DNA from 2 places in the Desulfonatronospira thiodismutans ASO3-1 genome. Region 2 is predicted to be linked to the other one. Evidence: riboswitches for the same ligand, from Rfam matches in the RefSeq annotation. Region 2 holds a riboswitch; the other holds the start of a gene.

Region 1 (27,766 bases), on a different contig from region 2:
GTCTTGGAGCCCTATGTATCCAGGCAGTGGTTCGTCAAAGTCGGCCCCCTGGCCAGCAAGGCCCGGGATGCTGTATCCAGCGGGGATACGCGTATTGTGCCCGGACAGTGGGCCAAGACATATTTTGAATGGATGGACAACATCCGGGACTGGTGCATCTCCAGGCAGATCTGGTGGGGACACCGCATTCCGGCCTGGACCTGCCTGGACTGCGGAGAGCTCATGGTCACTAAGGAAGATCCCACCGTATGCACCAGGTGTGAAAGCTCCAGGCTGGAGCAGGACCAGGACGTGCTGGACACCTGGTTTTCCTCGGCCCTGTGGCCTTTCTCCACCCTGGGCTGGCCGGATGACACCAGAGACCTGCAGAAATTCTACCCCACCTCTGTTCTGGTCACCGCCTTTGATATCCTTTTTTTCTGGGTGGCCCGCATGATGATGATGGGTGTTCACTTCATGGAGCAGGTACCCTTCAGGGACGTATACATCCACGCCCTGGTCCGGGACGCCTCCGGGCAGAAGATGAGCAAGTCCAAGGGCAACGTCATCGACCCCCTGCTCATGATGGACAAGTACGGCACCGATGCCTTCCGCTTCACCCTGACCTCCCTGGCGGCCATGGGCCGGGACATCAAGATGAGCGAGGACCGGGTGGAAGGTTACCGCCACTTCATCAACAAAATCTGGAACGCGGCCCGCTTCAGCCTCATGCATCTGCAGGAGCCGCCCCGCAGATTCCATGCATCTGCAGTGGACGGACTGGCTCACCAGTGGATTCTGCACCGCCTGGAAGAGGTCAAGGACCGGGTCCGGGATGCAGTGGAAAACTACCGCTTCAATGACGCGGCCCAGACCATGTATCAGTTCGTATGGCACTCCTTTTGCGACTGGTACCTGGAACTCATAAAGCCTGAGCTTTACGGGGAGGATGAAGCAGCAAAAGAACAGGCCAGAAGCAACCTCTCGCAGGTATTATCCGAAATCATCATCCTTTTGCACCCCATGATACCCTTTGCCACCCAGGAAATCTGGAGCAGGCTCCCGGGCAGGGAAAACCAGGATCTGAGCCGGGAACTCTACCCGGAAAAAAGGCCGCAGTGCAGCTTCCCTGAGGCCGCGGACAACATGGAATTCCTGCAGCAGGTGGTCACGGCTGTGCGCGGCATCAGAAGCGAGCTCAACATCGCCCCGGGCCTCAAGCTGGAGCTTTTGATGCAGGTGGATGGCCCGGACAGGGATTTTCTGATGAAACACAGGGATCTTATCCAGGGCCTGGCCGGACTGGGGGACATGCAGACCGGCATGGACCTTGAGCCCCCCAGGGGCTGCGGGGCAGCTGTAGTCAAGGGGTATGAACTCTTTGTACCTCTAAAAGGTGTGGTGGACATCCAGAGCGAACTGGCCAGACTGCAGAAGGAACTGGGCAAACTGGAAAAAGACCTAAGCGTGGTGGGCAAAAAACTGGAAAACCCGGGATTTTTAAACAATGCCCCTGCGGATGTGGTGGAAAAGGAGCAGGCCAAGGCAAATCGCATCCGGGAGGAAAAGGAAAAACTCCAGGCCCTTTACACCCGCCTTGAAGGCATACAGCAGGAGTAAGTAAAAATTCATCACCGGATACAGTCCGGTCACCCCCTACATATTTGGGTGAAGAGTCAGGGTCCGGGGGTTCGGCAAACAGGGTCCCGCACTTACTTTTTCTACGTCTGCCCAGTTTTCAAATCAAAATTTGCCAGAAAGTAAGTGCGGGATCTGAGCGACGTAGGCAGCGTTGATCAAAACCGTAAAACACCGATTTTGATTCAAAGCATTATATAGAAAATTTTAAAGTTTAGAAAAACTTGCAGAGGTTTTGATTTACGCTGCCTTGGAGCGAGTTTTTACGTCCTGTTTGCCGAATCCCCGGACCGCTGGAGCACATATCGATATGGCTGTGAACAGTTACAGGAGAAAGAACAATATATGGGCAAAGTATATCTCATAGGTGCCGGCCCAGGTGATCCCGGGCTTTTGACATTGAGGGCCAGGGACCTTTTGTCCATGGCCGACGTGGTGGTCTACGACTATTTGGCCAACGAGGACTTTCTGAAATTCTGCAGAAAGGATGCAGAACTTATTTACGTGGGCAAGAAAGGCGGCGATCATACCCTGAGCCAGGAAGGCATCAACCAGCTCCTGGTGGACCGGGCCGGCAGCGGCAACCATGTAGCCCGGCTCAAAGGCGGCGACCCTTATGTATTCGGGCGCGGGGCCGAAGAAGCCCAGGAACTCCTTCAGGCGGGCATAGACTTTGAGATCATCCCCGGAGTGACCTCGGCCGTGGCTGCCCCGGCCTACGCCGGAATCCCCCTGACTCACCGCAGGTACGCTTCTTCTGTCTCTTTTATCACCGGACACGAAGACCCGGACAAGCCTGAAAGCGCCCACAACTGGGCCAGCCTGGCCACCGGCACCAGCACCCTGGTCTTTTTCATGGGGGTCAAGAATCTGCAGCACATCAGCCACAGCCTCATCCAGGCCGGCATGGACCCGCAAACCCCTGCAGCCCTGGTTCGCTGGGGCACCACATGCATGCACAGGTCCATGGTCTCCACCATACAGGACATCCCCGGCCAGGCCGTGGATCAGGGCTTCAAGCCCCCGTCCCTCCTGGTGGTGGGACATGTGGTCCGCTTAAGAGATGAGCTCAACTGGTTTGAAAAACTGCCCCTCTTAGGCAGAGGCGTGGTGGTCACCCGGGCCAGGGAGCAGGCCAGCGGTCTGCTGGAACAGCTCCGGGAACTGGGGGCCTGCTGCTATGAGTTTCCCACCATAGAGATCCAGTCCCTGCCGGATTATTCAGATGTACAACAGGCCATATCCCATCTGTCCGGTTATGACTGGCTGGTGTTCACCTCGGTCAATGGAGTGCTTTATTTCTGGGCGGAACTGGAGCGGGCCGGCTTAGATTCCCGGGCCCTGGGAGGCAGGAAGGTGGCGGCCATTGGCCCGGCCACAGCCCAGGCCCTGGAACATCGGGGCATCCGCCCTGATTTTGTTCCGGACAAGTATGTGGCCGAATCCGTGGTTCAGGGACTTTTAGACCTTGGAGTGCAGGGTAAAAAAGTACTCATCCCCCGGGCGAAAGTAGCCAGGGAGGTCCTGCCTCAGGAACTGGAAAAGGCAGGTGCGGATGTGCATGTCCTGCCGGTTTACCAGACCGGACTGGCCCAGGAAAGCGGCCAGAGCATCCTGGAAGCCATGCAGGAAGGCAGTATCAGCTACATCACCTTTACCAGTTCCTCCACAGTGGAAAACTTCTTTTCCCTGGTTCAGCCCGGTGAGGTGGCCAGGCACCAGGATCAGGGCCTGAGGCTGGTGTGCATCGGCCCGGTAACAGCCGGGACCTTGAATGGTTTCGGTCTGGAAGCAGACATTGTCCCTGAAGATTATACCATTCCCGGGCTGGTGAATGTCCTGCTGGAAGATGCAGGCAAAAGGGGGGATAATTCTTAGTTTCTGCAAAGTCCGTTGACAGACAGATCCGGGCGGGGTAATCCTGTACTTATAAAATCCAGCATGGAGGGCAGGTATGGGAATGGCGCAACCCAGACATGAACAGGAATTTTTTACTTACCGGGACTATCTGCACTGGCCCCCGGACAAGCGCCTGGAGATCATTTACGGCACTGTTTACGACATGACTCCGGCCCCGCTGATAATTCACCAGCAGATCCTTCTGGGACTGGCCCGGCAGATTGATGAAGTTCTCGAAGACTCCTCCTGCCGGGTGCTGCCGGCACCTGTGGACGTACTTCTGCCCCGCGGTCTGGAAGCCGACGAGGAAACCGACACTGTGGTCCAGCCCGACCTGGTCATCGTCTGCGATCCGGACAAAATCCGGGAAAAAAACATCCGCGGAGCACCGGAATGGATAATCGAAATCGTCTCCCCGTCCACTGCCGGGCATGACCAGATACGCAAACGCGAGCTCTACGAAAAAAGCGGGGTCAGTGAATACTGGATAGTTCACCCCACTGACGGACTGGTCATGGTTTACAGGCTGGAAGACAATGCATACGGCAAGCCGGAAGTAATGGAACTCAAGGACACCACCCGCTGCATGGCCGTACCTGAGGTTTCAGTGGACTGGGATCGCGTAATGCGCCGCTTGCGTGAAGCGGAAAACCAATAAAAGCCTGGAATACAATATGCCATACAAAATAGCAGTTCTCATATCCGGTTCAGGGTCCAACCTGCAGGCCATCATTGACCGCATAGAGCAAAACGTTCTGGATGCCCGCATTACCCGGGTCATAAGCAATAAACCAGGAGTCTCTGGTCTGGAGCGGGCCGAAAGGCACGGCCTGTCCACTACGGTTATTGAGCACAAAGACTACCCTTCCAGGGAAGACTTCGACGCCGCCCTGGTGCGGGTGATCCAGGACAGCGGAGCCGACGGCGTAATCCTGGCCGGATTCATGCGCATCATCACCCCGGTCTTGATAAACGCCTTTCCCGGCAACATATTAAACATCCATCCCAGCATCCAGCCGGCCTTTCCCGGAGTCCATGCCCAGAAGCAGGCTGCAGAATACGCAGTCAAGCTTTCCGGGTGCAGCATCCATTTTGTGGATGAAAAAATGGATCACGGTCCCATCATTATCCAGGCCGCGGTTCCGGCCCTGGCCGGGGACGATGAAAAATCCCTGGGCTCGCGCATCCTGGCCCTGGAGCACAGGATCTTCCCCCAGGCCGTACAATGGCTGGCCCAGAACCGCCTGGAGATAAACGGCCGCACCGTAAACGTACTCAACGCCCCCTCGCCTGCCGTAGTGGAAGCGGATACTTATCCCGCCCTGGTCAGCCCCGGACTGGAAGACGGGTTTTAGATTAATCAAACCCCAAACACCAAGCATAAGATTGAAAGAACTTCTCCCTTTTCTACCCAGACCCAGTCACTATCTTGGCCAGGAAGTCAACAGCGTGCACAAGAACAGGCGCAGTGCATCTGTGCATATGGGCCTGGCCTTCCCCGATGTTTACGAGGTGGGCATGTCCTACCTGGGCCAGAAGATACTTTATCACCGTATCAATGACCAGGATGAGTACTACGCCGAAAGGGTCTTCTCCCCGTCCCTGGAAGCGGCCGGAATCATGCGGGAGCAGAACACCCCACTTTGCACCCTGGAATCCGACACCCCCCTGGGGGAACTGGATATTCTGGCCTTCAGCCTGACCCACGAACTCTGCTATACCAACATCCTGTATATGCTGGACCTGGCCGGACTGCCTTTCAAGGCTCACGAGCGAAGCGGGGCTCATCCCCTGGTTATTGCCGGTGGCGGAGCCACCTTCAATGCCGAGCCAGTGGCTGACTATTTTGACCTCATGGTCCTGGGCGACGGCGAAGAAGTCATCCTGGACCTACTGCAGAAGGTCAAAATTGCCCGGCAGCAGGGCATGTCCAGGCAGGACCTGCTGCAGACCCTAAAAAAACTCCCCGGGGTGTACGTGCCCGGATTCTTTAAAGGTCCCGGGCTGCCCCTGACCCCGCTGCGAGAGGATTACAGGCAGGTTACTAAAAGCCTGGTAACTGATCTCAACCAGGTCCCCTTTCCCACCCGGCAGATTGTGCCCTACGGCAAGGTCATCCACGACCGATTGAGCATTGAAATCGCCCGGGGCTGCACCCGGGGGTGCCGCTTCTGCCAGGCCGGAAGCATATACCGGCCGGTGCGCGAAAGAAGCATCTCCCGCATCCTGGAGGATGTCCAGCAGGGGCTTCTGGCCACAGGCCTGGAAGAGCTTTCATTTCTGTCTCTAAGCAGCGGTGACTTCTCCGCCCTGGAGGAACTTTTCACCAGGAGCTTTGCCCGCTGCCAGCAGCAACAGGTGGCCATGGCCCTGCCTTCCCTGCGGGTAGGTTCAGTCAATGAAAGGCTTATGCAGCTCATGTCGCGCATACGCAGAACCCAGGCCACCCTGGCCCCGGAAGCCGGAACCAGCCGCCTGCGCCAGGTCATCAACAAGGGCATCACGGAAGAACAGCTACTCAAGCACACTGGTCATCTCTTTGACCTGGGCTGGAAAGGGGTCAAGCTCTACTTCATGGTGGGGCTGCCCACTGAGGCTGATGATGATTTAAAAGGCATAAGGGATCTCTGCCAGAAAGTCCTGGAAACCGGGCGTTCCCGGAAGATAAAGCCCCAGGTCACCGCCTCGGTGGCCCCGTTTGTGCCCAAGCCCCACACCCCTTTTCAATGGGAGCGCCAGGCTGGGCTGTCTGAAATACGTGAAAAGATCTTCCGCTTAAAAGACCTGTTCAAGACCAGCAGAACTCTGAACCTCAAGTGGCACGATCCGGAGATGAGTCTTCTGGAAGGGATATTTTCCAGGGGAGGCCGCGAACTCTCGCAGGTGGTGGCCGGGGCCTACGCCCGGGGTGAGACATTTACCAGCTGGAGCGACTGTTTTCGCCTTGAGCCCTGGCTGGACATCATGGATAAAAGCGGTCTCTCCCCGGATACTTATCTGCGGGCCAGGGACACTGATGAACCACTGCCCTGGGACCACCTGCAAAGCGGCATGGAGCGAAGATACCTTTTGACCGAAGCCAGAAGGGGCCGTCAGGCCCGGACCAGCAAGGACTGTCGCTATCACGCCTGCCGCATGTGCGGTGTCTGCGACAAAAAATCCAGGCCTTCCAGCCTGCGCAAAGTAAGCCAGACCCCATCCATTTCCAATGTCTTGAACCGGGATTTCCGGGATCAGGAACATGATACTGAAGATATTGACTCTAACCTCCTGGAACAGAAAGACTTAAGCCCCAAAACCGCCCACCTGCGCATCTGGTATAAAAAGACCGGGCTGTGCATCTACCTGAGCCAGTTAGAGCTGCAGTCTCTGCTGGAGAGGGCCATGCGCCGGGCGGGCTGGCCTCTCAGCTTTTCCACTGGCTTCAGGCCCGCCCCGGTAATAGCCTTCGGCCGGGCCCTGCCCGTAGGGGTGTCCAGCCTGGAGGAATGGTACAATATTTACCTGAGAAAACACTTAGACAGCAGCCACCTCCTGAACAGCCTCAACAATGAACTGCCCCGGGGCATGCACGCCTTTGCCTTAGAACACCTGAGCCAGGGCCGCAGGCAGCCCCAGTCCATCCAGGAAGAATTCCAGGTGGAACTGGACCTGTCAGGGGAAGACCTGCAAAAAGCAATGACCACCTGGGAAAATTACAGGTCCGCGCCTGAATTCCTGGTTCAAAAACAGACCAAAAAAGGACTCTCCACAAAAGACCTGTGCTCATACCACAAACATTCCCACTGGGAGAAAAGCAGCCTGAAAGTGGTTTTTACCTGGGAAAAGGACTATTTAAGCCCACTTTTTATCCTGCAAAGCATTTTTTCAGACCTGGGCCGGGAAAAAATGCACATCACCAAGACCCGTCAGATTATGGACTGATTCCGGGCCAATAAACTTTTTGAACAGGGCAATTCGCATATTCCCATTGCCTTTCACACCCGCATGAGCTAATATAAACTTTAAAGCGATACTTGTTTTTTTAAACAAGAGGCCTGTTATCAACTTTAAGACCCCTGGAGGATATTATCATGCGTTATCTTGTTGTCTTGACCCTGGCAGCCATGCTGCTGGCGGGCTGCACCACCCAGAAACATACTGTGGGCGGGGCGGCTCTGGGCGGAATCGGCGGGGGAGTAATCGGCTCCCAGATCGGCAAGGGCACCGGTCAGACCGCGGCCATCATCGGAGGAACCCTTCTGGGCGCTGCCCTGGGAGGATATGTGGGCAGCTACATGGACCGCATGGATGAGATGGACCGGCGTAACATGAACCAAACCCTGGAGACCAAGCCCACAGGGACCACTTCCCAGTGGCACAACCCCGATACACAGACCGCTTACGCCGTGACCCCCACTGAGACCTATCAGAGGGATGACGGGCGGTACTGCCGGGAATACACCACTGAAGTGCAGATCGGAGGGGAAACCGAGAAGGCCTACGGCACAGCCTGCCGCAGGGACGACGGGGCCTGGGAAATAATCAACTGATTTCTCTCTATAGCTTGAATGCAGCGGATAAGGTTCCGCCAGTTCTGGATCCTCATCCGCTGCAGAAGGCATAACATGATTTTGGATCTTTCTTGGCCCGGTACATGCTTTGGTCCGCCAGGCGCAGCAGTTCCTGAGGGTCAGCGGCATCATCGGGATATATACTGATCCCCATACTGAAATCCTGGTGAATCTCCATCCCCTCCAGCACAAAAGGCCTGCTCATCTCGCTTGATATTTTCCGGGCCACCCGCAGGACATCCTGACTGCTGCTGATACTTCCAAGAACTGCTACAAACTCATCCCCTCCATAACGGGCCACTGTATCGCTTTTGCGTACACACTTCTGCAGGCGCTGTCCCACCTGGTAAAGAAGCTTGTCCCCGGCCATATGACCGTAAAGATCATTGACCGGCTTGAATGAGTTGAGATCAAAAAAGACAACCCCCACTTTGTGCCCGTAGCGCGAAGCCATGGCAAAAGCCCTCTCCAGCCGGTCCAGCAGAAGCTCCCGGTTGGGCAGTTCCGTAAGATAGTCATGCATGGCCCTGTACGCCATCTCTTCCTGGGCCTTCTTCAACAGGGTAATATCCGAAATCATGGCGTACCACATTTTCTCCCGGACATCGCTGTAGGGAACGGTACTTATGCGCAGCCACTTATAGGAGTTGTCCCGGTCCAGCACCCGGAACTCGCCATGAAATGGTTCATTTCTGTTCAGACTGTCGCCCATGCTTGAGCTCACCTGCTCTGAGTCATCCGGGTGAACATTGTCCCACAGCCTGACCGGATCCTGCAGGATATCTTCCGGGGTGACCCCCAGAAGCTCAGTTACTCCCCGGCTCACAAACAGAGGCAAAAGCCCTTTTTCTTCCTGGACCTGGTACTGAATCACGGCTCCGGGCATATTTGCGGTTACTTCCTTGAGCAGCTTTTCGCTTCTCTCCAGTGCCTGCCGGCTTTTCTGCATATCGGTTATGTCCTGGGCAACCTCAACTATGCTCAGCATCCTGTCATGCTCGTCCTTAACCGGATAAGCCCGCACTTCCCATATCCTGCCGTCCGGAGTATCCACGATGGAATGATCCGGGCTCTTGCTTTCCAGAGACCTGGTGACCGGACACTTGCGGCAGGGCTTATCATTTTCGTTCCACAGATGGTAGCATTTGCGGCCGATGAGTTCTTCGGCCCTCATGTCGAGACTGTCCGCCGCCGCCTGATTGGCCCAGAGTATGGTCAGTTCATGGTCCATGCACAGAACCAGCTCCCGGATGCTGTTCAGGACCATTTCATACCACCTTCTGTCTTCATCCAGCCTCATCTCGGCATACCTTATGCGCAGCATGGCCTCGATCTGAGCCAGAAGCTCCCTTGTCCTGACCGGCTTCACCAGGTATCCGTCAGCTCCGGACTCCAGTCCCTGGGCCCTGTCATCGGATTCGGTCTGAACACCGGAAAACATTATCACATAAGTTCCCTGCAGCCGGGAGTCTGATTTGATTTTTCTGCATATCTCCAGGCCTCCCATGTCCGGCAGCATCACATCCAGCAAAACCAGGGCAGGCCTTCTGTTATAGACCATTTCCATGGCCTTTTCTCCGGTGGGGGCCTTCAAGACGTTGTATCCGGCCTCCTGCAGCACTCTGGAGGTCTGCATCATGGTCACGGGATCATCCTCTACAACCATGATCTCTTTTGCATTGGCGTTCATATTAACTTTTTTCCTCCTGCATCAGGAGTGCCCCCCAAAAAACCTAACCAGCTTCAGGGCTTAAAATTGACCCGAGAACCCGCTGTAACCGCTGGAAATTAAAAGGCTTGGGCAGCAGATCATCCGCCCCCGCCTGCAGAAAATTTTCCTGTTCCTCATGATCCAGGGCACTCATGACCACCACCGGCAGCTTTTCCCTGCCCTGTTCCTTCTCAATGGTGCGAAGCCTCTGCAGTACTTCCACGCCGCTCATTTCAGGCATGACAATGTCCAGTAGAATCAGGTCAAAGCTGTCTTCCTGCAGGGCCTGAAGCACCTTTTGCCCATTGTCCACAAGTTTGTATTCCACACCCATCTTATCCAGGTATCTGGCCAGTATGGTCTGGTTCATGGGCTCATCTTCCGCCACCAGGATCCTGCCGGAAAAATTCAGTGGTTTCTGCTCGATGGTCTTCTTTTCTTTGTGCAGGGCATCATGCCCGGACTTGAGGTGCATGGGCAGAGTTATGGTGAATGTAGTTCCTGCCCCCTGACTGCTCTGCACTTCTATTGTGCCGTCATGCGCTTCCACAAGTCTTCTGGCGATGGCCAGACCAAGGCCCACGCTCCCCTCTCCCTGGGTAGGCCTGGAACTGGTGGTCTGATATTCTGCAAAGAGCCTGTCCATTTCTTCACCGGGTATACCCTGTCCGTAGTCGGACACATCCAGCACCAGGTAGCCGTCTCTGGTATACAGCCTGACATCCACGGTACTGCCTGAAGGGGAGTACTTTATGGCATTGGTCAAAAGGTTGGTCACCATCTGGGTAAACTTGGCCACGTCCAGGTTGACTTGGGGCAGATCCTCCAGAACATGACAATTAAGAGAAATATCCTTTTCCCTTGCCAGCATCCGCAGAGGATCAAGGGCGTCCTGCACTACCCGGCCGGGGCGGACATTTTCCAGCTGCAGATTTATCTGACCGCTGTCGATCTTGGTCACGTCCAGAAGGTCTTCCACCATCCCCAGCATGAACCTGCTCAGGCTTTGAATCTTATCCAGCATGCCGGCACCGGTCTCGCTCAACTGGTGCTTCATGTCTTCCTGGAGCAGTTCTGCGTAAAGTTTTATGGACCCCAGAGGATTTCGCAGGTCGTGAGCAGCCATGCCCAGGAAAAAATTTTTCTGAGAATTGAGTTTTTCCAGGCGCACGATTTGCCGGGCAAGCTCGCGCTGGGCATTTGTCAGTTCATTGTTCAGGCTGGTCATTTCCTGAAGAACGGTGTTTCCCTCTTCCATGAACTGCTGCTCTCTGGCCTGGGTGGAATACTTCTTGTAAGCCTCCCGGATAAGATTGGTCTGCTCGTTATTGACCTTCAACAGCTCCTGGTAAAGATCGTTTAGAATGTCCCTGCTGTCTCCGGCCGTGATGACCATGTTATCCTGCACCCTGACCCCGGTAAAGTCTAAGGTACAGATCTCACCATTGACCTGCACGTTGAGCTCCCAGTTTAAGGCCAGTCCCTGTTCGTCCAGCTGCTTCCAGAAATTTTCAGCCTTCTGCATGGAATCCTGATGAAGGATATCATGAAAAAACAAGTCACCTGCAGCGTTTTCCATGTCCTTGAGGCCGTTGTACAGGACTTCCCGTATTCTGCCCGAGGCTTCACAGACTATGGCCAGGCAGTTAAGTGAGTTCTGCATAGCTTATCATCCTGATTCAAATCCTGATCTACATCTGGCTGGTTCAGGAGCACAGACTGAAGGCCAGTTCAACAGCCTGCACAGCATCCATTGCGCTTCCGTCTGCTCCGATTTTCTCCCATCCTCCGGGCTCCTGCAGGAATGCATGGCCTCCCACCATAATTTTCACGCCTTCCAGTCCCGGAGTCTGCCTTACTTCCTTTATAATGGCCTCCACCCTCGGCCTGTTGGAAGTCAGTGTGGCTGATACAGCCAGAAGATGGACATTCTGATCCTTAACAGACCTGACCACTTCTTTTTCGGGCATGTTGGCCCCCAGGTAATAAGTATCCCAGCCCTTCATCTCCAGAAGATCCGTGACCATGCGGATGCCCAGTTCGTGCAGCTCCCCGCCCACACAGCAGGCCACCATGGACAGTCCGTTTTTTTCAAAAGTCATGATCCTGGGGTACAAATGAGACATGATGAGCTGGGTTACAGCGGTGCAGTAATGCTCCTGGGCAATGCTTATCTGGTTGGCAAGCCACAACCGGCCCATTTCATACTGAACCGGCTGAAAAACATACATGTATATATCCTGGATATCCACTCCCCGGTTCACTGCGTCCAGGATCAGGCGGACAGCTTCATTGCGACTGGACCCGCGTATGCAGTCCAGATAGGACTGGGCAAGTTCACAGTAAGGATTCTCTTTGCTGATACAGGAGGCTTGCTTGTTCATGGACTCATCCACAGTTTTGATATATTTATCGGTTCTACATCGTCTCCGGCCGGGACCGGCCTGTTTACAAGCAACTACAAAATTCAGTTCAGTTATATTGACACTCGACTCCCCGCCTGCCCCGGACAAGACAGCAGAGATTTTCCCTGCGCCTTTGCTTCATGGCGATTATATAAATAATGTCAAAAAAAGCCAGTAAAAGCAATCCGCTGAACAGACCGGAATACATACGGACTGAAAAAAAACCCGAGATATCAAGTGGAAAGACATAATCCTTTTATCTTACGATACCCTGTCCTCTGTTACCTGTCCTGCAGACCGGCACGGCGTCAGTTTGCTGATTAATTCTGGACAGATAAATCTCCAGTAAATGACTGTGAATATTTTTTAAAATAAAACCAGAGGTTTGAGTGACGTTTTCTCAGCAGATTCCTTTTCTTGACTTCACCTGCAGTTCAAGATATCAGGATAAATCACTTGAAGCAGGTACCGGCAAAGGCAGCTTCCAGCTGCTGATGCACGCTCACCTGACGGAGAAGAAGGTTCGGGTGCGCTTTGCGCCTAACAGGGAACCCTGTGCAAGTCAGGGACGGACCCACCGCTGTAACCGGGGACCAAAGCCGCATTCAGGCCACTGCCCCGCACTTACTTTTCTATGGGTGTTTTTTCCTTGAAGAAAAAAGTAAGTGCGGGGCGGGAAGGCGCGGCAAGTAGAAAGATCCGGAAGTCAGAAGACCTGCCTGAACCTCTTGAAGAATTGCCGGGCCGGACAATCGGCAAAAAAAGATCATGATGCCGCGGATGAAAATGGGACATCCCCGGGTCGACAGCAATCGGCCCGGGGTTTTTTTTGTTTCAGAAGACTGAACAGAGAAAAGAAGGCTGGTTATCTTGTAATTATTCACCACATGTGGGCAAAGAGCAAGGGTCCGGGGGCTTTGCAAGCTGGGCGTAAACTGTCTGAACGACGTAGGAAGAGTTAATCAAAACCGTAACACACCGAACTTGGCTTCAAATATGTTATAGGAAACATCCCGGTTATCAAAGCTGTGTGTAGGTTTTGATTTACGCTTCCTTGGAACTCGCCCTGTTAAACACCGCATAGCGGTCCTGCTTCGCAGGGTTTAACAGGGTGAAGTCTTTACGTCCTGTTTGCAAAGTCTCCGGACCTTGGTGAATAGTTACGTTATCTTTTATATTTTATGCGCATAAGGACATCCATACTCCTCGTTACCCTGGCATTCATGCTTCTGGGCATGATCATCGCCTCGGTAAGCATGGGCTACGTCCAGGTACCTCTGTCCACCACTTTCCAGATGCTCTTTTACAAGATCACCGGGCAGCAGGAGCTTTTGCTCCAGGCAGACCCGCTGGTTTACACCGTGATTTTCGAGGTCAGGCTGCCCAGAGTACTCACCGCAGCCATTGTTGGCGCGGGCCTGGCCCTGGCCGGAGTCATATTCCAGGGTCTTCTGCTGAACCCCCTGGCCGACCCGTATACTTTGGGGGTATCATCCGGAGCGGCTTTCGGGGCCTCCCTGGTGCTGCTTTTCAACCTGCAGTTCCTTGGGCTTTACACCCTGCCCCTGTTCGCCTTTATCGCCGGATGCCTGACCCTTCTCTTTGTGGTCTACCTTTCGGCCACGGCCGGTGGATTGTCTTCCAACAATCTTATTTTGTCCGGAGTGATAGTCAGCGCCATTCTTTCCGCCGGCATAAGCCTGTTCAAGTACCTGGCCCAGGAAAGGGTCTCGGTGATAATATTCTGGCTCATGGGCAGCTTTGCCTCCAGCACCTGGCCGGAGCTTATCCTGACTTCGTCCATGGTGTTTCTGGGATTCATGGTCTTCATGTTTTATTCCAGGGATATAAATCTCATCTGCCTGGGCAGCCGGGCCGCGGCGTCTCTCGGCGTGGACACCACTAAGCTCAGGATTATCCTCCTGATAACCGCTTCCCTGGTGGCTGCGGTCTGCGTATCCATCTCCGGGATAATCGGATTTGTAGGCCTACTGGTACCGCACATGATGCGCTCTCTAACCGGACCTGAGCACAGAAGCCTTTTGCCGGTGAGCCTTTTGTGCGGGGCGGTGCTTCTTCTGGCCGCGGACACTTTGACCAGGACCATGCTTCCGGCGGAAGTGCCCATTGGGGTGCTTACAGCCCTCATTGGCGGGCCTTTTTTCTGCTATATCTTCCGCAAACGCCAGATGCAGTTCAGGGTGTAGAGTATGGCCTTTTCCATGAAAGATGTACATTTCGCCCTGGGAGAAACCAGCATCCTGGAAGATATAAACATTGACCTGCCTCCGGGCAGAATATACGGCATCCTGGGTCCCAACGGCAGTGGCAAGTCCACCTGGCTGGACCTGCTCATCCGGCACAGGGTGCCGCAGCAGGGCATGGTAGAGTATAACGGCCACCCCCTGGGATCATACTCCAGGAAACAGATCTCCAAGGAAATGGCCTTAGTTCCCCAGGACTACCGCCTGAACTTTCCCTTCCAGGTCCTGGAGGTGCTGCTCATGGGCAGATATCCTTTTCTGCCGCGTTTTGCATCTCCTGGCAGCCGGGACCTGGATATCGTCCGGGAGGTTATGCAGAAGACCGGCCTGGAAAAATTTCAGGACAGGATGGTTACTGAGCTGAGCGGTGGTGAGCGCCAGCGGGTGGTTTTCGCCAGGGCCCTGGTTCAGGATACGCCGGTGCTCATTCTGGATGAAGCCACGGCCAGCTTAGATATCAAGCACGGCCTGCACCTTCTGTCCTTAGTGCGGCAAAAAAACCAGCAGGCCCGGACCACGGTCTTTTCCGTATTTCAGGACATCAACCTGGCTGCAGCCTTCTGCAGCCATATTATCTTTTTCAAGCAGGGACGAATCCTGCTGCACGGCCCGACTACAGAAGTGCTCACCCCGCAAAACCTGGAGCGCGTCTTTGACGTCCGGGCCAAGGTCTATTTCGACGATTATGCACAGTCCACCCAGGTGGTGTTCAAGGTTTAACATCTCTGTGCGCGCATCTTAGTTATCTGTTAATTGTTATCTGTTATCTGTTAATTGTTAATTGTTAATTGTTAATTGGGGTAAGGCAACTCCCGGAAAATAGAATTATTAACCTGGGTGGGCGGCGACCTTTTAATTTCCCGCATGTTGCCCAGAACTCCCCACCCTGAAACTGTTACGTTATTTTCAGGTAGTTGCCATAATCAAGCTCCAGTAGGAGTATTTATACAGATGCATGCGACAGAGTGTTGCCACGCCTCGATCTGCTCCCCTCCTTGGCTAAGGAGGGGTTGGGGGTGGTTCGATATTTAGCTCCCTTCCTTAACCGGCTTCTTTTCAGGCTAAGCAGGGGAGCTACACCGTGCCCTGGATTTATTTGTGTGGTGGAAGCTTAGGCAACTCCCGGAAAATAGAATTATAAACCTGGGTGGGCGGCGACCTCTTAATTTTCCGCATGATGCCCAGAACTCCCCACCCTGAAACTATTACGTTATTTTCAGGTAGTTGCCTAAGGTAGTTAATTCAAGCTGTTGTTCTTCAACCATAAACAATAACGGACAGTCAAAAGTTCTAGCGCAACACGCTGGAATAGTTATAGTTTTTTAATCCCAGCTGTCTAATTACATTTAAAACATAACCACCTGAAATCAAAAGCTTTTTTCTTTAACTATTAACTGATAATTTTTATCTCTCAAATACTAAACATGAAGATTAAAACCACCTTTACCATATTCTGCGTTTTTCTGGCCCTAATCTACTCTGGTTGCCAGGCCCTGGCCTCGGAAATGAAAATCCTGGATCAGCAAACCATCCAGGATCAGGGGGGCAGAACCATCCAGGTGGATGAGCCCTTTGAGCGCATCATCTCCCTTTATGGGGCTCATACGGAAAACCTTTTTTCTCTGGGCCTGAACCAGGAAGTTATCGGAGTGGGCATGAACGAGTGTTACCCTCCCCAGGCCCTGGAAAGACCGTCTTTTTCCTACCAGGAAGGCCCGGAAAAAATCCTGGCCCACAGGCCGGACCTGGTGCTGGTGAGACCCATGATTGACTGGGCCTATCCCCGGCTCATGGATACCCTGGAGCGCTCCGGAATTACCATAGTTTCCCTGCAGCCCGGCAGCAAAGATGAAATGTTCAAGTACTGGAAGATACTTGGCATTCTTACCGGAAAAGAGGAGCAGGCCCTGCAGATGCAGGAGAACTTCAAGGCCGGACTGGAATACGCCCGGAGCCTGACCGCTCATGTGGAGGATAAAAAAGGCGTGTTCTTTGAATCCATACATGAACAACTCAAGACCTTCTCCCCGGATTCCATGCCCATGCTTGTACTGGAAGCAGCAGGAGGCGAAAACGCTGCATTAGATGCACGTCAGGTGCGCGGCACCAACATTGCCGATTTCGGGCAGGAAAAACTTTTGTCCAGGGCGGATAAAGTCCAGGTTTATCTTTCCCAGCAGGGCCCCATGAACCAGGCCAGCCCTGAAAACATTAAAAAACGCCCCGGTTTGCACCTGCTTAAGGCAGTACAGCAGAACCGGGTTTACGCTATTGACGAAGTCCTGGTCTCCAGGCCCACCATGCGCCTTCTGCAGGGGATATACGTGGTGGGGGAACACCTTTACCCGGATATATTCCACGAAGACACCCGGGAAAAACTCGACAACTACCGCAAAATGCAAGGCAGTGAATCTGAAGACTCCTGATAGCTTGACTCCCAAAGGAAAACCAATGAACAACAGACAAGGAAAACTCTACGGCATAGGAGTGGGGCCGGGCGACCCGGAACTGATACCCCTCAAGTCAATCAACATTCTCAAAAAAGTAGACGTGGTCTTCTGCGCCTCTTCCAGCAAAAACAACCACAGCCTGGCCGTAAACATCGCCAGGGAATATCTTCCAAAGGATACCCTGATTCACAGGCTGCCCTTTCCCATGACCATGGACAAGGAAGTGGCCTCTAAGGCCTGGTCTGAGCACGTTGACACCATCCTGGCTGAGCTGAACCAGGGCAAGGACGCTGCCTTTCTCACCCTGGGAGATCCCCTGACCTATTCCACTTTCGGCTACCTCATGCAGTGCCTGCAATCCAACGCCCCGGAAATCCGCATCGAAACCGTCCCCGGCATCACATCCTTTCAGGCTGCAGCAGCCGCCACCAACACCACCCTGGTGGAGGGCGAGGAAAGCCTGCTCCTGCTTTCAGGGGTCCAGGGCGGAGACAAGCTCCGGGAGATGTCCTCCAGGGTGGACAACGTGGTCTTTCTCAAGGCCTACAAAAATATTACGGATATCTGCGAGGCCTTGGATGAAAGCGGGCGGATGAAGACGGCGGTGGGCGTGGTTCGCTGTGGCTTCCCGGACCAGGAAGTATTTCAGGATGTAAAAGAGCTCTGCAGCCAGGAACCTAAGTACTGGACCCTGATTATATCCAAGCCGGGGCAGGAAGAATGAGGTTTTTGCAGCCGTTTCTGGCCGCGCTGCAGTTTTTGACCATAATACCTGTCGGCGGCCAGATACCGCAGACGGCCCTAGGGAGGGCCATGCCCTGGTTTCCTGTGGCCGGACTGGTCATCGGTGTGGGTGCCGGGCTGGCATACACTCTGACCCTGCTCCTGGGACTGCCGCCCATGGCCGCCTCATTAGTGGGGGTTTTGGTTTTGTCCGGCCTGAGCGGTTTTCTGCACCTGGACGGAGTGGCTGATACAGCTGACGGTTTTTTCAGTGCCAGGTCCAGGGAGAAAATCCTGGACATCATGCGCGACAGCCATGTGGGGACCATGGGCGTTGTAGGCCTTTTTGCTGTTCTGGGTCTAAAGTGGGCCGCTCTGACCTCCATGCCCCCGGTGGCCGCCTGGAAGGCCCTGGTCCTGGCCCCGGTACTGGGACGCGCGGCCCAGGTGTGCAGTATGGCTCTGCTGCCCTACGCCCGCTCCACCGGCGGACTGGCTTCCATCTTTATAAACAGTCGCCGCAGGTCCGACATATACTGGACCCTTGGTATTGCAGGCATCGCATCCCTGCTGGCAGGAGGTGCCGGCGTGGCCGCCCTGATCCTGGGTGCTGTGGCAGCATATCTTTTCAGCCTGTGGTGTTTGAAAAAAATAGGCGGCATCACCGGAGATACAGTGGGAGCAGCCACAGAGGTTGTGGAAACAGCCGCTCTGTGCGCCATCTGCGCCATAGTGGTTTGATAATCCTGCGTATATCCGGAACATAAGGAGTTACTCATTGACTTTAAAATCCAATTCCACATGGCGGCTGGGGACTACATCCTACATCATCCCGGACCACATCCTGCCCAACCTGTATTATCTTCAGGACAAGGTGGATGATGTGGAACTGATACTTTTTGAGTCCGGAGAACAGTCCAGCATCCCGGATGCATCCCAGGTACGCCTGATGCAGTCTCTGGCTAAGGACTCCGGCCTGAGCTACACCGTGCACCTGCCCCTGGACCTGTATCCCGGAGCCCGGGATGAAGCCTTACGCCGCACCTGTACAGAAACCTGGAAACGCATTGTCGGGCTCATGCAGCCAGTGGACCCAGTGGGCTGGGTGGTGCACCTGAACGATCCTCCCCGGGACGAAGACTTCCTGCCCGCCTGGCAGGAGCAGTGCCGCAAAAGTCTGGAAGAACTTTCCCGGGAAGTTGAACCCGGGCTGTTATGCATTGAAAACTTAGATTACGACCATGAACTCATCTGGCCCTGGGTGCTGGAGATGGGCTTTTCCCTGTGCATGGACCTGGGCCACCTCCAGGTCCGGGGAGAAGACCTGCCGGCATGCCTGGACAGATGGCTGGACCATGTCCGGATAATTCACCTGCATGCCCTCAACAGTGAGGGCCGGGACCACACAGGGCTGCAGCACATGGACAGAGACCTGCTGGCCTGGCTTTTATCGAGCTTTGACAGCAAGACACGGCCCTTGGTGGTCACCCTGGAAATCTTCTCCAGCAAACATTTTCAGGGCTCTCTAAAGGCCATACAGGAGGCCAGGCAGTGAACCGGGTGACGTATATCTGCGGCGGATGCAGAAGCGGCAAAAGCTCCTTTGCCCTGCAGCTGATGCAGACCTTTGAGCGAAAAGCGTTTATAGCCACGGCCGAGGCCCTGGATGAAGAAATGCACCAGAGAATCCAGAGACACCAGCAGGAACGCGGACAGTCCTTTTTTACTGTTGAAGAACCCCTGGACCCGGCACAAGCCCTGTCCAGACTCCCCGGGGACACCCAGGCCGCAGTCCTGGACTGCCTCACCGTATGGCTGGGCAATCTCATGCACCAGGAGCTTGTGCAGGAAGACACCTGCCCGCAACTGGAAAATTTCTTTGCCCTGCTTGCAGCCCCGCCCTGCCATGTATTCGTGGTCAGTAACGAACTGGGCATGGGCCTGGTCCCCGGTGACTCACTTTCGCGCAGGTACCGGGACATGATGGGCCGCATCAACCAGCGGACCGCATCCCTGGCCCATGAGGCCTATTTTGTAGTCAGCGGGATGCCTCTCAGATTGAAATAACCACCTGCAAACCAAAGGAACAGCCAATGACTCTACTGGAGCAATCCATCCAGCACATAACCCAGCCGGACCAGGAAATAAAATCAGCTGCCCTGAAGCGTCTGGCGAACCAGGCCAGGCCGCGGGGAAGTCTGGGCCGGCTGGAACCGGCAGCGGCCCGTCTGGCCTCCATCTGCGGCCGGCTGGATGTAAAGCTTGACCGGAAAACAATAGTCACCTGTGCCGGTGATCACGGGGTGGTTGAAGAAGGGGTCAGCCTCTTTCCAAGCGAAGTCACGGCCCAGATGGTCTACAATTTCGTCCAGGGCGGGGCATCCATAAATGTCCTGGCTGCCCACGCCGGGGCCAGGGTCAGGGTGGCCGACCTGGGAGTAAGCCACGATTTTGATCCAGGACTTGATATCCTGCACAAAAAAATCCGCAAAGGCACTGCCAACATGGCCACAGGCCCGGCCATGACCCGGGAGGAGGCAGCTGCATCCGTCGAGGCCGGTATTGGCATTGCAAACCAACTGGCTGATAGCCCGGGCCTGGATCTTCTGGGCACCGGGGACATGGGCATAGGCAATACCACTGCCTCTTCCGCCATTATAGCGGTTTATTCCGGGCTGCCCCTCAAAGAACTGGTAGGACCGGGCACGGGACTGGACGAGCAGGGGCTTGACCTCAAGGCCAGGGTCATAAAAAGGGCTCTGGATCTTAACCGCCCGGACCCTGCCGACCCCATGGGTGTTCTGGCCAGGGTAGGCGGACTGGAGATCGGGGGACTGGCCGGACTGGTCATAGGCGCGGCAGCAAGACAGATTCCGGTGGTCTGCGACGGACTCATCTCCACCGCCGGGGCCCTGATAGCCTGCGAACTATGCCCTGCAGCCGGGCAGTATATCTTTGCCGGGCACCGCTCCCGAGAAACAGGACACGAGTACATGCTCAGGCACTTAGGCCTGACCCCCCTGCTGGATCTGGAGATGCGCCTGGGCGAAGGCACAGGTGCAGCCCTGGCCATGCACATCCTGGATGCCTGTACCAGAATCCTGGCGGATATTAAAACCTTTGAAGAAGTAGGCATTGAAAATGCCCATGAAGGCTAAGACATGAGCACCTCCCCCCAGCAGCCCCACGGCGGGGACATCTCTGCCCTGGCCCGCAAGTCCGGGCTTAGCCCTGATGCAATTGTGGACTTTTCCGCCAGCATCAATCCGCTGGGATTTCCGGAATGGCTGCGCCCGCTGATAAGCACAACCCTGGAAAAGGCGGCCCATTACCCCGACCCCGGGGCCTGCGACCTGGTCCAGGCCGCCTGCCGGCGCTACAATACCCGGCCGCAAGAAGTCCTGGCAGGCAATGGTACAGCCGAGATTATTTCTCTGCTTCCGCTGGCCATGAATTTTAAGCGGGCCGTGATACCCGCCCCCACCTACGCTGATTACGCCCGGGCCTGCCTTGCTGCAGGACTTAAGGTGCATCGAGTCAATCTGGACCAGGCCCTGGATTTCGCCCTGGATCCGGCTGAGCTTGCACCCCATCTGCAGGGCCGGGATCTGGTCTTTATCTGCCGTCCCAACAACCCCACCGGCTTAGACGTGGATGCAGCCGGGATACGCAGGCTGGCCGCGGACTTTCCGGACAGCCTTTTTGTAGTGGATGAGGCCTTCGGCGACTTTGTGCCTGATTTTGACAGCCTGGTGCAAAACCGTCCCGTCAATGTCACGGTCCTTTTGTCCATGACCAAGATGTTCGCCCTGCCCGGTCTGCGCCTGGGCCTGGCCCTGGCAGACCCGGAGGTGGTCCGGGCCGTATCCGGCATCCAGCCCTTCTGGTCGGTGAACGTCCTGGCCCAGGCCGCCGGGGTGCAGGCCCTGCAGGACCATGAGTTTGTGCTTAAAACCAGAGAGTACGTCGCCCGGAAGCGCAACAGCCTGTCTCAAAGCCTGGGTGAGATTCCAGGCATAAAGATCTACCCCGGACAGGCCAACTTTCTGCTCCTGGGGCTGGATGAGCGCCTGCCCGAAGCTTCAGAACTCACAGTCCTACTCCTTGAAAAGCACGGCCTGGCTGTACGGGACTGCTCCAATTTTCACGGTCTGGACCACAGGCACGTGCGGGTGGCGGTGCGCTCTTCCCGTGAAAACCAGATGCTAGTGCGGGCCATGCACAGCGTTCTCACTGCAAAACCACCCAGGCCGGCCCAGTCAAAACCGCCGGCCATCATGTTTCAGGGCACCAGCTCCAATGCCGGCAAAAGCATCCTGGCCGCTGCCATGTGCCGCATACTGCTCCAGGATGGATACCGGCCTGCGCCCTTTAAATCCCAGAACATGTCTCTTAATTCCTTTGTCACCAGCCAGGGCGGTGAAATGGGCCGGGCCCAGGTGGTCCAGGCCCAGGCCGCCCGGTTGGAGCCGGACGTGCGCATGAACCCGGTGCTTCTAAAGCCCAGCAGCCAGACCGGGTGCCAGGTGATAATCAACGGTCAGGCAGTGGGCAACATGGGTGCAACAGGTTACGTGGATTACAAGCCCAAGGCATTCCAGGCCGCCAGGCAAGCCTATGACAGCCTGGGCCGGGAATTCGACGTCCTGGTCCTGGAAGGGGCCGGCAGTCCAGCTGAAATCAATCTCAAGAGCCACGACATAGTCAACATGGCCATGGCCGAATACGCCCGCTCTCCGGTCCTCATCGTGGGGGACATCGACCGCGGCGGGGTGTTCGCTTCCTTTGCCGGGACCATGGAGGTCCTGGCCGAGTGGGAGCGAAAACTCATCCGAGGCTTTGTGGTCAACAAGTTCCGGGGGGATGCCTCCCTGCTGGGAAACGCCTTTGAACTGACCCTGCAGCACACCGGCAGGCCGGTGGTGGGAGTGGTGCCCTACATGCAGAACCTGGATCTGCCGGACGAGGATTCAGTGGGCTGGAAGGAGGGCATTAAGGACCAGAATGGCCACGCAGAAGACTGTGTCCGGGTGGGCGTAGCGGATCTGCCCCACATAAGCAATTTCACCGATTTTGACGCCCTGCGCCTGGAACCGGACGTAAGCCTGGAAACAGTCCGTTCCCCTAATGACCTGCAGGGACTGGATGCAGTTATTATTCCCGGCAGCAAAAACGTATTCCAGGACCTGGCCTGGCTGGACCAAACCGGGCTCAAGGCTGCCATTTCCAGACTTGGCTCTGAGCAGAAGGTGGAAATAATCGGCATCTGCGGAGGGCTGCAGATGCTTGGTAATGAAATAAGCGACCCCTTTGAGCTGGAATCCCCGGGACAGAAAGTGCAGGCCGCCGCCCTTCTGGATATTTATACGGAAATGGCCCACCAGAAAACCCTGACCCGGGTGGAGGCCACCCATATACAGTCCGGACTCAATGTCCTGGGCTATGAAATCCATCATGGAGTCAGCCGTCTCGGGGGCCGGCCGCTCTTGCGGCTTCCTGACGGGAAAAATGAGGGGGTTCTCTCTGAAAGCGGGCTGGTATGGGGTACTTACTTGCACGGAATTTTCGATGCCGACGAATTCCGCCGCTGGGTCATCGACCAATTGCGCAGCCGCAGGGGAATGGAGCCCAAGAACCAGGTCATGTGCATCTACAACCCGGACCAGGCCCTGGACCGCCTGGCTGAGCAGGTCCGCTCAAGCCTGGACCTGGAACTTATCTATAAATGGATGGGGCTAAAGGAATAAGAAGTCAGCTGCGGGAGTGTCTCATTTCGAAGAAGCCAGCTAAAGAAATTTGATCAGACCCACGACAATTCCGCCTACAGCCACTGTGGTGCTGAAAAACCAGATAATCAAGCGATCTATTCTTTTGGTCATGACTTCAAAGCGCTGATCCATCTGTTCGAAACGTCTTTCCATCTGTTCGAAACGTCTTTCCATCTGTTCGAAACGTTTGTCCATCTGTTCGAAACGTTTGTCCACCTGATCAAAACGTTTGTCCATCTGATCAATGATGTGCTGAATCATGTCCCGCTGGTGCTTAAGCTCTTCCTCCACCCGGACCATGCGCTCGCGCAGTTCTATTTCATACACCTGCGGCGGCTTGCCAAGACTTTGCTCGGCCAGCCACTGGGCCATATGCTCTTTCAAAAAATCTATCTGTTCTTTGCTGAATGGTGCTGAAGACATAACAACCGTCCTGAAGAATAAGGAACACAAATAAGTGCCGGAGGGCCTGTCCCTGATTTTACAAGTCACCCATTGTCTAAATGTCGTTGCAGAATTATTTTCCAGCCATATTTATTTATTCTTTAATGCAGGCAGTGGAAAAAAGCAAGAAGCAGGAGCAATCTTGACTTTTTCCGTCACTCTCTTTTTAAAAGCGCCCGGAAGGTGCATATTTAATCCTGAAAAAGGCCTGCAAACCAGAAAAGCAGTTATGAGGCTCAAGGGGCATCTTTTCTGCAGGTCCTGATTCTGGCCAGTTCCTCGGCGTAGCCGTAAATATGCAGGCCTTTGGATGAAGCAAGAATAGGACCTGGGCTTACACCTTCAATACTGTCCGCCATATATTTCTGAAGCACGGCAATCCCGGCCAGGTTTGCCGGGAAACCTCCCCACAGATCCCAGGACCGGAAATATGGATAAAAAATCAACCGACCGTCACGAATGCGCATATCAATGTGGCGCAGGCATGGAGGATCGTTTAGAAGGTGATCTTCCGGCCGGCCCACCTGCAGTATTGCCTGGTTGGTGGCCCAGGTCTGGTTGAATTTTCCAATCCAGTACAGTACCTGCTGGTATATACGCTCCCCGTAGGTATAATCCTCTCCGGGTTCCTTGTGGGGGGACATGAGATAAGGCATGTACTGTTCCACGTAACCATTCTCCACTGGATTTGGAATCCCCAGATGAGGCGGCACCTGGGGCAGCATCCGGTCCCACGGCTCCATGTATGGATTTTCAATGAGCACGCTGACATAGTCGAACTCCTGCCTTTCTTCGCCCACCATGGATCCGTGCTGGATGGTATATTTGCAGCCATGATCAATAATGGCATAAAGAGCCTGAAACCAGGCGTCCGGAATGTCTGTGGCGGTAATACTGATGTGTTGAACCATAAATAAGCAGCCCCGGGAATAATTTTTTATCAGTTAGTTACAGCCCGGGACCATGTCATGTTATGGCCCAAAAATCAAATGCTCCTGAGTGGCAGACAGGACAACCCATTGGAAACTTTACCTGGAAAAGCTGTGAACAAACCTGATATTTCCGTGATAATTCCTGTATACCGGGAAGAACAGATCATTAATGACTTTGTCCAGCGGCTGACAGAAATCTTCCCCGCTGAGAGGCACGAAATTATAATTATTGACGGCGATCCCGTCCGGACAACGCTGTCTGCCCTGCATGTCCCTGGAGTATCCGGGTCTGCCTCGGGCAGTGGACGGGGAAATCAGATGAATGCCGGGGCAGCAAAGGCCCGGGGCAAAATTCTGCTTTTTCTTCACGCTGACACCACCCTGCCGGAGAGTGCTCCGGACCTTATCCAGACTGCGCTCAGGGACCAGGACCTGGCCGGCGGAGCATTTTCCCTGGGTATTGACTCTTCCAGATGGTCCTTAAAGCTCGTTGAAGCTGCAGCCAACCTGCGTTCAGCAGCAACCCGCGTTCCATACGGAGATCAGGCTATATTCATCACAAAAGAAAAATTTTCTGAAAGCGGCGGGTTCAGAGATATACCCATCATGGAGGACTTAGAACTGATGACCAGGCTGAAAAAAATGGGGGAAAAAATCATAATCCTGCCGGACAAAGCCATGACCTCGGCCAGGAGATGGAAATGTGAAGGAGTTGCCCGGGGTACCCTCAGGAACTGGCTGATACGCATACTCTACCACCTGGGAGTTTCACCGCAGAAATTATGCAGGATGTACAGGTAGTTTTCTACTTCCGATAAAAAACCACCTGATTTTCAAAAAGTCAAAGCTTGACGTCTTCTTCCTTGTAATACATTCTTATAACCACAGTGTTGCATCATTCAACTGACAGAATTATAATCCACCCTTAAAGAAGAGGACCGATATGCACATTTTTGCAGATGGAATCAGTAAAGTCACCCTTTCCAGCGGCAACCTGCGCATAAAGCTTACCCAGCAGGGAACAGACAACGAGCAGATCCAGGCCGGCACCCTGATCATTCCCGCCTCCCAGGCCAGCAGTTTCTTAAACGGCCTGGCCGGCAGCCTCAGGGAACTGGACGAAAAGTTAAAAGCCCAGAAACAGGAACAGGAGCAGCAGTAAAGGCTTATGTCCACCACCTATCCCAAGGCCCAGAGGCTGTCCATAGGCTACGACCCCAGGGAGGACAGGCTGATCCTCACCGGACACCTGCAAACCGGAGAAGACCGCGAAGCCATGATTACGCGCAGGCTGCTTTCCAGGCTCCTGGACAAAATGAGCAGCGAACTTTCTTCAACGCATCCCGCAGCCGAGAGATCCCCTGATCCTGACGAAGTCCTTCAGATGGAGCACATCGCGGCCGTCACCCAGGGCAGATCAGAGCAATCCAGCAGCGAGGCTTCTCAGGAAAAGGCTGCAGTCAAGAAATACCTGGCAGTGGAAGCCCAGGTGGAAACCCAGGATGAACACCTGATACTCGGCCTGATTGCAGAGGATAAAACTCCCATAACCGGCATCAAGCTTTCCAGGGCCAAAGCTCACCAGGTTCTAAGGATGCTCATGGAACAGGCCGGAAAGGCAGAATGGGAACTGGAACAAAAGGCTGCCTGGATGCAGCCTATGAAGTACGGCAAGGGAGCAGGTTAATTTAGAGTAGAGGTTTAAGCTTCAGCCCTTGTAACTATTCACCAACTGATAAAACTGGTAAATCTATGCCCACCGCAGCTATCCAGGGTCCGGGGGCTTTGCAAGCTGGGTCCCGCACTTACTTTCTTAAGTCTGCCCAACTTTCAAAACAAGATTTGCCAGAAAGTAAGTGCGGGATCTGAACGACGTAGGAAGCGTTAATCAAAACCGTAAAACACCGAACTTGATTTGAAGCATGATATAGAAGTTATTCCAGCTTAAAAATTCATGTATAGGTTTTGATTTACGCTTCCTTGGAGCTCGCCCTGTTAAACACCGCATAGCGGTCCTGCTTCGCAGGGTTTAACAGGGTGAAGTTTTTACGTCCTGCTTGCAAAGTCCCCGGACCCTGTAAATAGTTACCAGCCCTTTATTAAACACCTGGAGGCCAGAGGCATGCGCCGGCCGGGCCCGAAAGCCACGTCGGTTATCTTGATCCCGGGTGGAGCCTGGTAGCGCTTGAATTCAGACCTGTTCACCATATCCAGGACCTTTTGCACCACATCCGCCTCGAATCCCCGGGTACAGATCTCTTGCATTGAAGCCCCCTTTTCAACATAAAGGCGAAGAATTTCATCCAGTATGTCGTATTCAGGCAGACTGTCCCGGTCTTTCTGGCCCGGGCGCAGTTCTGCGGATGGCGGCTTATTGATTATGGCTTCAGGAATAATGGGCCCTCCCTTAGTGCTCAGCCATCTGGCAATGTCATAAACCAGGGTCTTGGGCACATCAGCCAGAACAGCCAGACTGCCGGCCATGTCACCATATATGGTACAATAGCCCACAGCCAGTTCAGACTTGTTGCCGGTATTTAAAAGCATGTCCCCCCATTTGTTGGACATGGCCATAAGCAGGTTGCCCCTGATCCTGGACTGGATGTTCTCTTCTGTTACGTCAGGGTGCATTCCGGAAAAAACATCTTCCAGGGCCTGGTCAAACCCCTGCATCAGGGAAGAGATGGGCAGTGTAACAGTCTTTATACCCAGGCTTTCAGCCAGTTTCATGGAGTCGTCTATACTGCCCGGACTGGAATGCGGTGAAGGCATGAGCACTCCCGTGACATTCTCCGGTCCCAGGGCAGATGCTGCCACAGCCGCGGTCAATGCCGAGTCCATGCCTCCTGAAAGACCCAGGAGCACCCTGCTGAACCCGCTTTTGCGCACGTAATCCCGTGTGCCCAGCACCAGTGCCCGCCAGGCCTCTGCCGGAACGTCAAGGTCATGCTCATGGCTGTCGCTTTTTGCGGGGTTACTGGTATCAAAAACAAATACGTC
Region 2 (3,513 bases):
GGCAGGAGAGTCTTGCGCAGTGAGTGGCAGGATAAAACCGGGAAATCCCGCACTTACTTGGGCTGCATTCTTATGCTGCCCTGTGGCTGACGCAGATCAGTCCAAGTAAGTGCGGGATTTTTTTTGTTTAAACATCAATAAGGAGATAGGTATGAGACAAGTATTGCTTTCGCTGACATTGCTTTTATTGCCCATGTTCATGATGATTCAGGGCTGTCATGCGCACAGTCACGGACACGATCATGACCATGATCACGATCACGACCATGGGCATGAACACCATCATCATGACGAGGACAAAGATATGAAAAAAGGTATTCTGCTTGCTGCTTTCGGTTCCAGTTATCCCCAGGCTCAGCCTGCTTTGGACAATATTGAGAAAATGACCAAAGAAGCCTTCCCAGAGGTGCCTGTACGCTGGGCTTACACTTCCAGGATGGTCAGGCATTCTCTGGCCAAAAAGGACAAGCATTTTGATTCCCCGGCCATGGCCCTGGCCAGAATGGAGGATGAAGGCTTTACGCACGTAGCGGTTATGTCCCTGCATACAATCGGAGGTGTGGAGTTTCATGAACTCAGGTCGGTTGTGGGTGCCTTTCAGGATATGCAGAGCAACCTGAAGCAGGTGAGCCTCAGTTCGCCTCTTTTGGGTTCACCGGATGTAATGGAAAGGGTCCGGGACAGCATGCTGGACAATCTTCCAGCAGATAGAAAAGCGGACGAGGCGGTCATCTGGGTGGGACACGGGTCTTATCATCCCAGCAATGCCTTTTACCAGGCCCTGGCCTACAAGCTGCAAAGAAAGGATGAAAACGTGTTCATGGCCACTCTCGGCTGTCTTGGCGGGTCACCTTCTTTTGAAGATGTAAAAGAAGAAGTTAAAGCCAAGGGCATTGATAAGGCCTATCTTGTGCCATTCATGTCCGTAGTGGGAGCGCATACCATCAGGGATGTGGCCGGCAAGGACAATTCCGGCCATGACCATTCCCACGATCATGGACACGAACACAATCATGATCACGAACATAACCATTCTCATGACCACGGCCATGACCACGATCATGACCATCACCACGGTGATCCCTGGAAGCAAAGGTTGCAGGATGCCGGCATTGAGACAGAAGTAGTTTTAAAAGGCACTGGAGAGTACGATGATTTTGTCAACATCTGGCTGGATCAACTGAAAAAGGCCGTTGAGCAATTGCATTAACAGTACATGAAGCGTCTGCATGATTTTTTTGCAGGGGCTAATTTTGCAACTTGACAAGAACGTCTTTTTTTACTTGAGTAAATAATAATTAAGGACAGTCGTCTCAGGTTTTCCCCAGTCAGGGGAAATGAAAAGGGAATCCCGTGTAAATCGGGAACCGGCCCGCGGCTGTGAGCGGGGACGAAAGCCGCATTAAGCCACTCTGGACAGAAACAGGGGAAGGCGCGGCAAGCCCAGCACTCACTTCATTTCTGTTTGTTGCTTATAATCAGGTTGTACTGCAAGGAGCCAACCGGTTTAACTGGCAACAATTAGTACCTGAAGTGAGTGCTGGGCAAGTAGGACGATCCGCAAGTCAGAAGACCTGCCTGAGACCTTATTGGACCGCCCCTTCGGCGCAGGGTGGCGGCCGAGCCTATTCGAGGATGAAAACGGGACATCCCCGGATCGAAGTGTATTTCGATCCGGGGATTTTTTTTGCAAGAAAACGGACAGAAGCGCCGGCTGTCCTCCAAACCGTTCAAGGAGGAAAAAATGGATACTATCCACCTGGAAATGCACGGGGTGTGCATGAAAAGCCGCAGTATGCGTATGACCAGGACGGGTGCGGAAGCTGTGCTGCAGTTCTGCCGGGAGTACAATATCAATGTATACCGGCTTTTTGATTCACCCGGGGATGTCAGAAGTCTTCTGCCCGCGGGAGAGCATGTGGATTGCTTAGAAGAGTGCTATATGTACTGCAATGATAAGCCGGATGTTTATGCTTATATCAATGACAGGCAGGTAAAAACACTGGATTTTGGATTGTTTCAAAATTTTACCCGGCATGCAGTGCTTGACGATGGAGGCGATGAACATGTTGTCATTGAAAAGGCGGCAATCAACGATGGCATCATGGTCTTTGAAGACAGGGGCAGTCACCTGGGACAGCTTAATATTCAGGATATACGCCTGCCCATTAAAAGATCGCTTATTGACAACAGTCTTTTGTTCAATGAAGTATATCATGGTCATAAAATGTTCAATATAAAGCTCATGGAGCTTTCTCCAGGAGCAATGCAGGCCATCAATGTGCGCAGTAACGGCCAGAAGATTTCATTTATTGATCTCTTAAACAGTGTTTCTGTCTCTGGATGGCGGGCACAGAACATGATCTCGGAAATTTCCAGAACCATTCAATAGGAGGTGTATTATGTACGCAGACAAGGAACAAAAAGAAATATTGCAGAGCAAGGGTTGCTTGCTGACTGATCAATACCTTCACGACTACGAAGACTGCTTTGTAAACAAGTGGGATGAGCTCATAGACTGGGAGAAGAGAGCCAAAAGCGAGGGGTCTTTTTTTTATGATATTTTCAGACAGAGGAATGTGCAGAGCATTATGGACGTGGCCGCCGGCACCGGCTTTCATTCGGTGAGGTTTCTTGAACAGGGCTACAGGGTGGTCAGCGTGGACGGAAGCGCCAACATGCTGGTGCAGGCCTTTGAAAACGCCCGGGACAAAGGATATATCCTGAGCACGGTGCATACGGACTGGAGACGACTCAGCTTTGATGTGCAGGGCGAATACGACGCCCTTATCTGCCTGGGCAATTCCTTTACCCACCTTTTTGATGAACACGACCGGCGCAGGGTGCTGTCCGAATTCTACAGCAAACTCAAGCCGGACGGGGTGCTTATAGTGGACCAGAGAAACTATGACCGTATCCTGGATGAAGGTTATTCCTCCAAACACAAATATTATTACTGCGGCGAGAACGTATCTGCAGAACCGGTGCAGGTGAAGGACGATCTGGTCCAGTTTGAGTATACCTTTCCAGACGCTTCTGTGTTTCATCTGAACATGTTTCCCCTGCGCAAGGCTTACATGCAGAAACTTCTCTACGAGACCGGCTTTGGGTCAGTGACCACTTACGGGGATTTTCAGGAAACCTTCAGAGGCGAGGAACCTGATTTTTATATCCATGTAGCGGATAAAGGCATACCTGACCAGAGCTGACAGTCTTGAGCCTGCGTTAGTCTGCTTAAAAAAGTGCCTGCAAATTTTTTTGCAGGCACTGCAAGACTGTCTTGTCCATCAAGGGTAACCATTATGGATGGAAACCGGTTTTCAATGGTTGTGGAGTTGTCTGTCCATGTTTTCCGGCCAGGGCCTGGCCCGATGTCTCAGAAAAATGCCGGCTAATTTTTAACCTGGACCATCATTGTCATTGACCGCCTTTCATATTTCTCTCCGGAGTATTAAATTAGGATAAATGCATTACCTTTTGTACTCCAGCTTTTTGCGTAATATCCAGTACCAG

The links. A riboswitch is a leader RNA that binds a small molecule or an ion and turns the genes downstream of it on or off. The one in region 2 is predicted to bind cobalamin.
Region 1: another riboswitch for cobalamin. It lies ahead of DTHIO_RS15200 (FecCD family ABC transporter permease); the one in region 2 lies ahead of DTHIO_RS01430 (hypothetical protein).

The regions. Positions count from the first base shown of each region.
Region 1 covers NZ_ACJN02000003.1:711,315-739,080, forward strand. Annotated here, with positions in the region: gene DTHIO_RS15155 (valine--tRNA ligase) at 1-1,599, shown strand, start outside; gene cobA (uroporphyrinogen-III C-methyltransferase) at 1,963-3,495, shown strand; gene DTHIO_RS15165 (Uma2 family endonuclease) at 3,572-4,174, shown strand; gene purN (phosphoribosylglycinamide formyltransferase) at 4,191-4,871, shown strand; gene DTHIO_RS15175 (TIGR03960 family B12-binding radical SAM protein) at 4,903-7,440, shown strand; gene DTHIO_RS15180 (RT0821/Lpp0805 family surface protein) at 7,590-8,048, shown strand; gene DTHIO_RS15185 (GGDEF domain-containing response regulator) at 8,101-9,759, opposite strand; gene DTHIO_RS15190 (hybrid sensor histidine kinase/response regulator) at 9,803-11,443, opposite strand; gene DTHIO_RS15195 (cobalamin B12-binding domain-containing protein) at 11,487-12,164, opposite strand; cobalamin riboswitch at 12,694-12,922, shown strand; gene DTHIO_RS15200 (FecCD family ABC transporter permease) at 13,367-14,392, shown strand; gene DTHIO_RS15205 (ABC transporter ATP-binding protein) at 14,408-15,169, shown strand; gene DTHIO_RS15210 (ABC transporter substrate-binding protein) at 15,874-16,875, shown strand; gene cobI (precorrin-2 C(20)-methyltransferase) at 16,901-17,623, shown strand; gene cobS (adenosylcobinamide-GDP ribazoletransferase) at 17,620-18,363, shown strand; gene cbiR (cobamide remodeling phosphodiesterase CbiR) at 18,401-19,177, shown strand; gene cobU (bifunctional adenosylcobinamide kinase/adenosylcobinamide-phosphate guanylyltransferase) at 19,174-19,689, shown strand; gene cobT (nicotinate-nucleotide--dimethylbenzimidazole phosphoribosyltransferase) at 19,716-20,780, shown strand; gene DTHIO_RS15240 (cobyric acid synthase) at 20,784-23,369, shown strand; gene DTHIO_RS15245 (hypothetical protein) at 23,409-23,813, opposite strand; gene DTHIO_RS15255 (thymidylate synthase) at 24,071-24,745, opposite strand; gene DTHIO_RS15260 (TIGR04283 family arsenosugar biosynthesis glycosyltransferase) at 24,878-25,567, shown strand; gene DTHIO_RS15265 (hypothetical protein) at 25,710-25,928, shown strand; gene DTHIO_RS15270 (hypothetical protein) at 25,935-26,453, shown strand; gene DTHIO_RS15275 (NAD+ synthase) at 26,852-27,766, opposite strand, start outside.
Region 2 covers NZ_ACJN02000001.1:298,593-302,105, reverse strand. Annotated here, with positions in the region: gene DTHIO_RS19375 (sirohydrochlorin cobaltochelatase) at 152-1,210, shown strand; cobalamin riboswitch at 1,299-1,596, shown strand; gene DTHIO_RS01430 (hypothetical protein) at 1,745-2,392, shown strand; gene DTHIO_RS01425 (glycine/sarcosine N-methyltransferase) at 2,403-3,209, shown strand.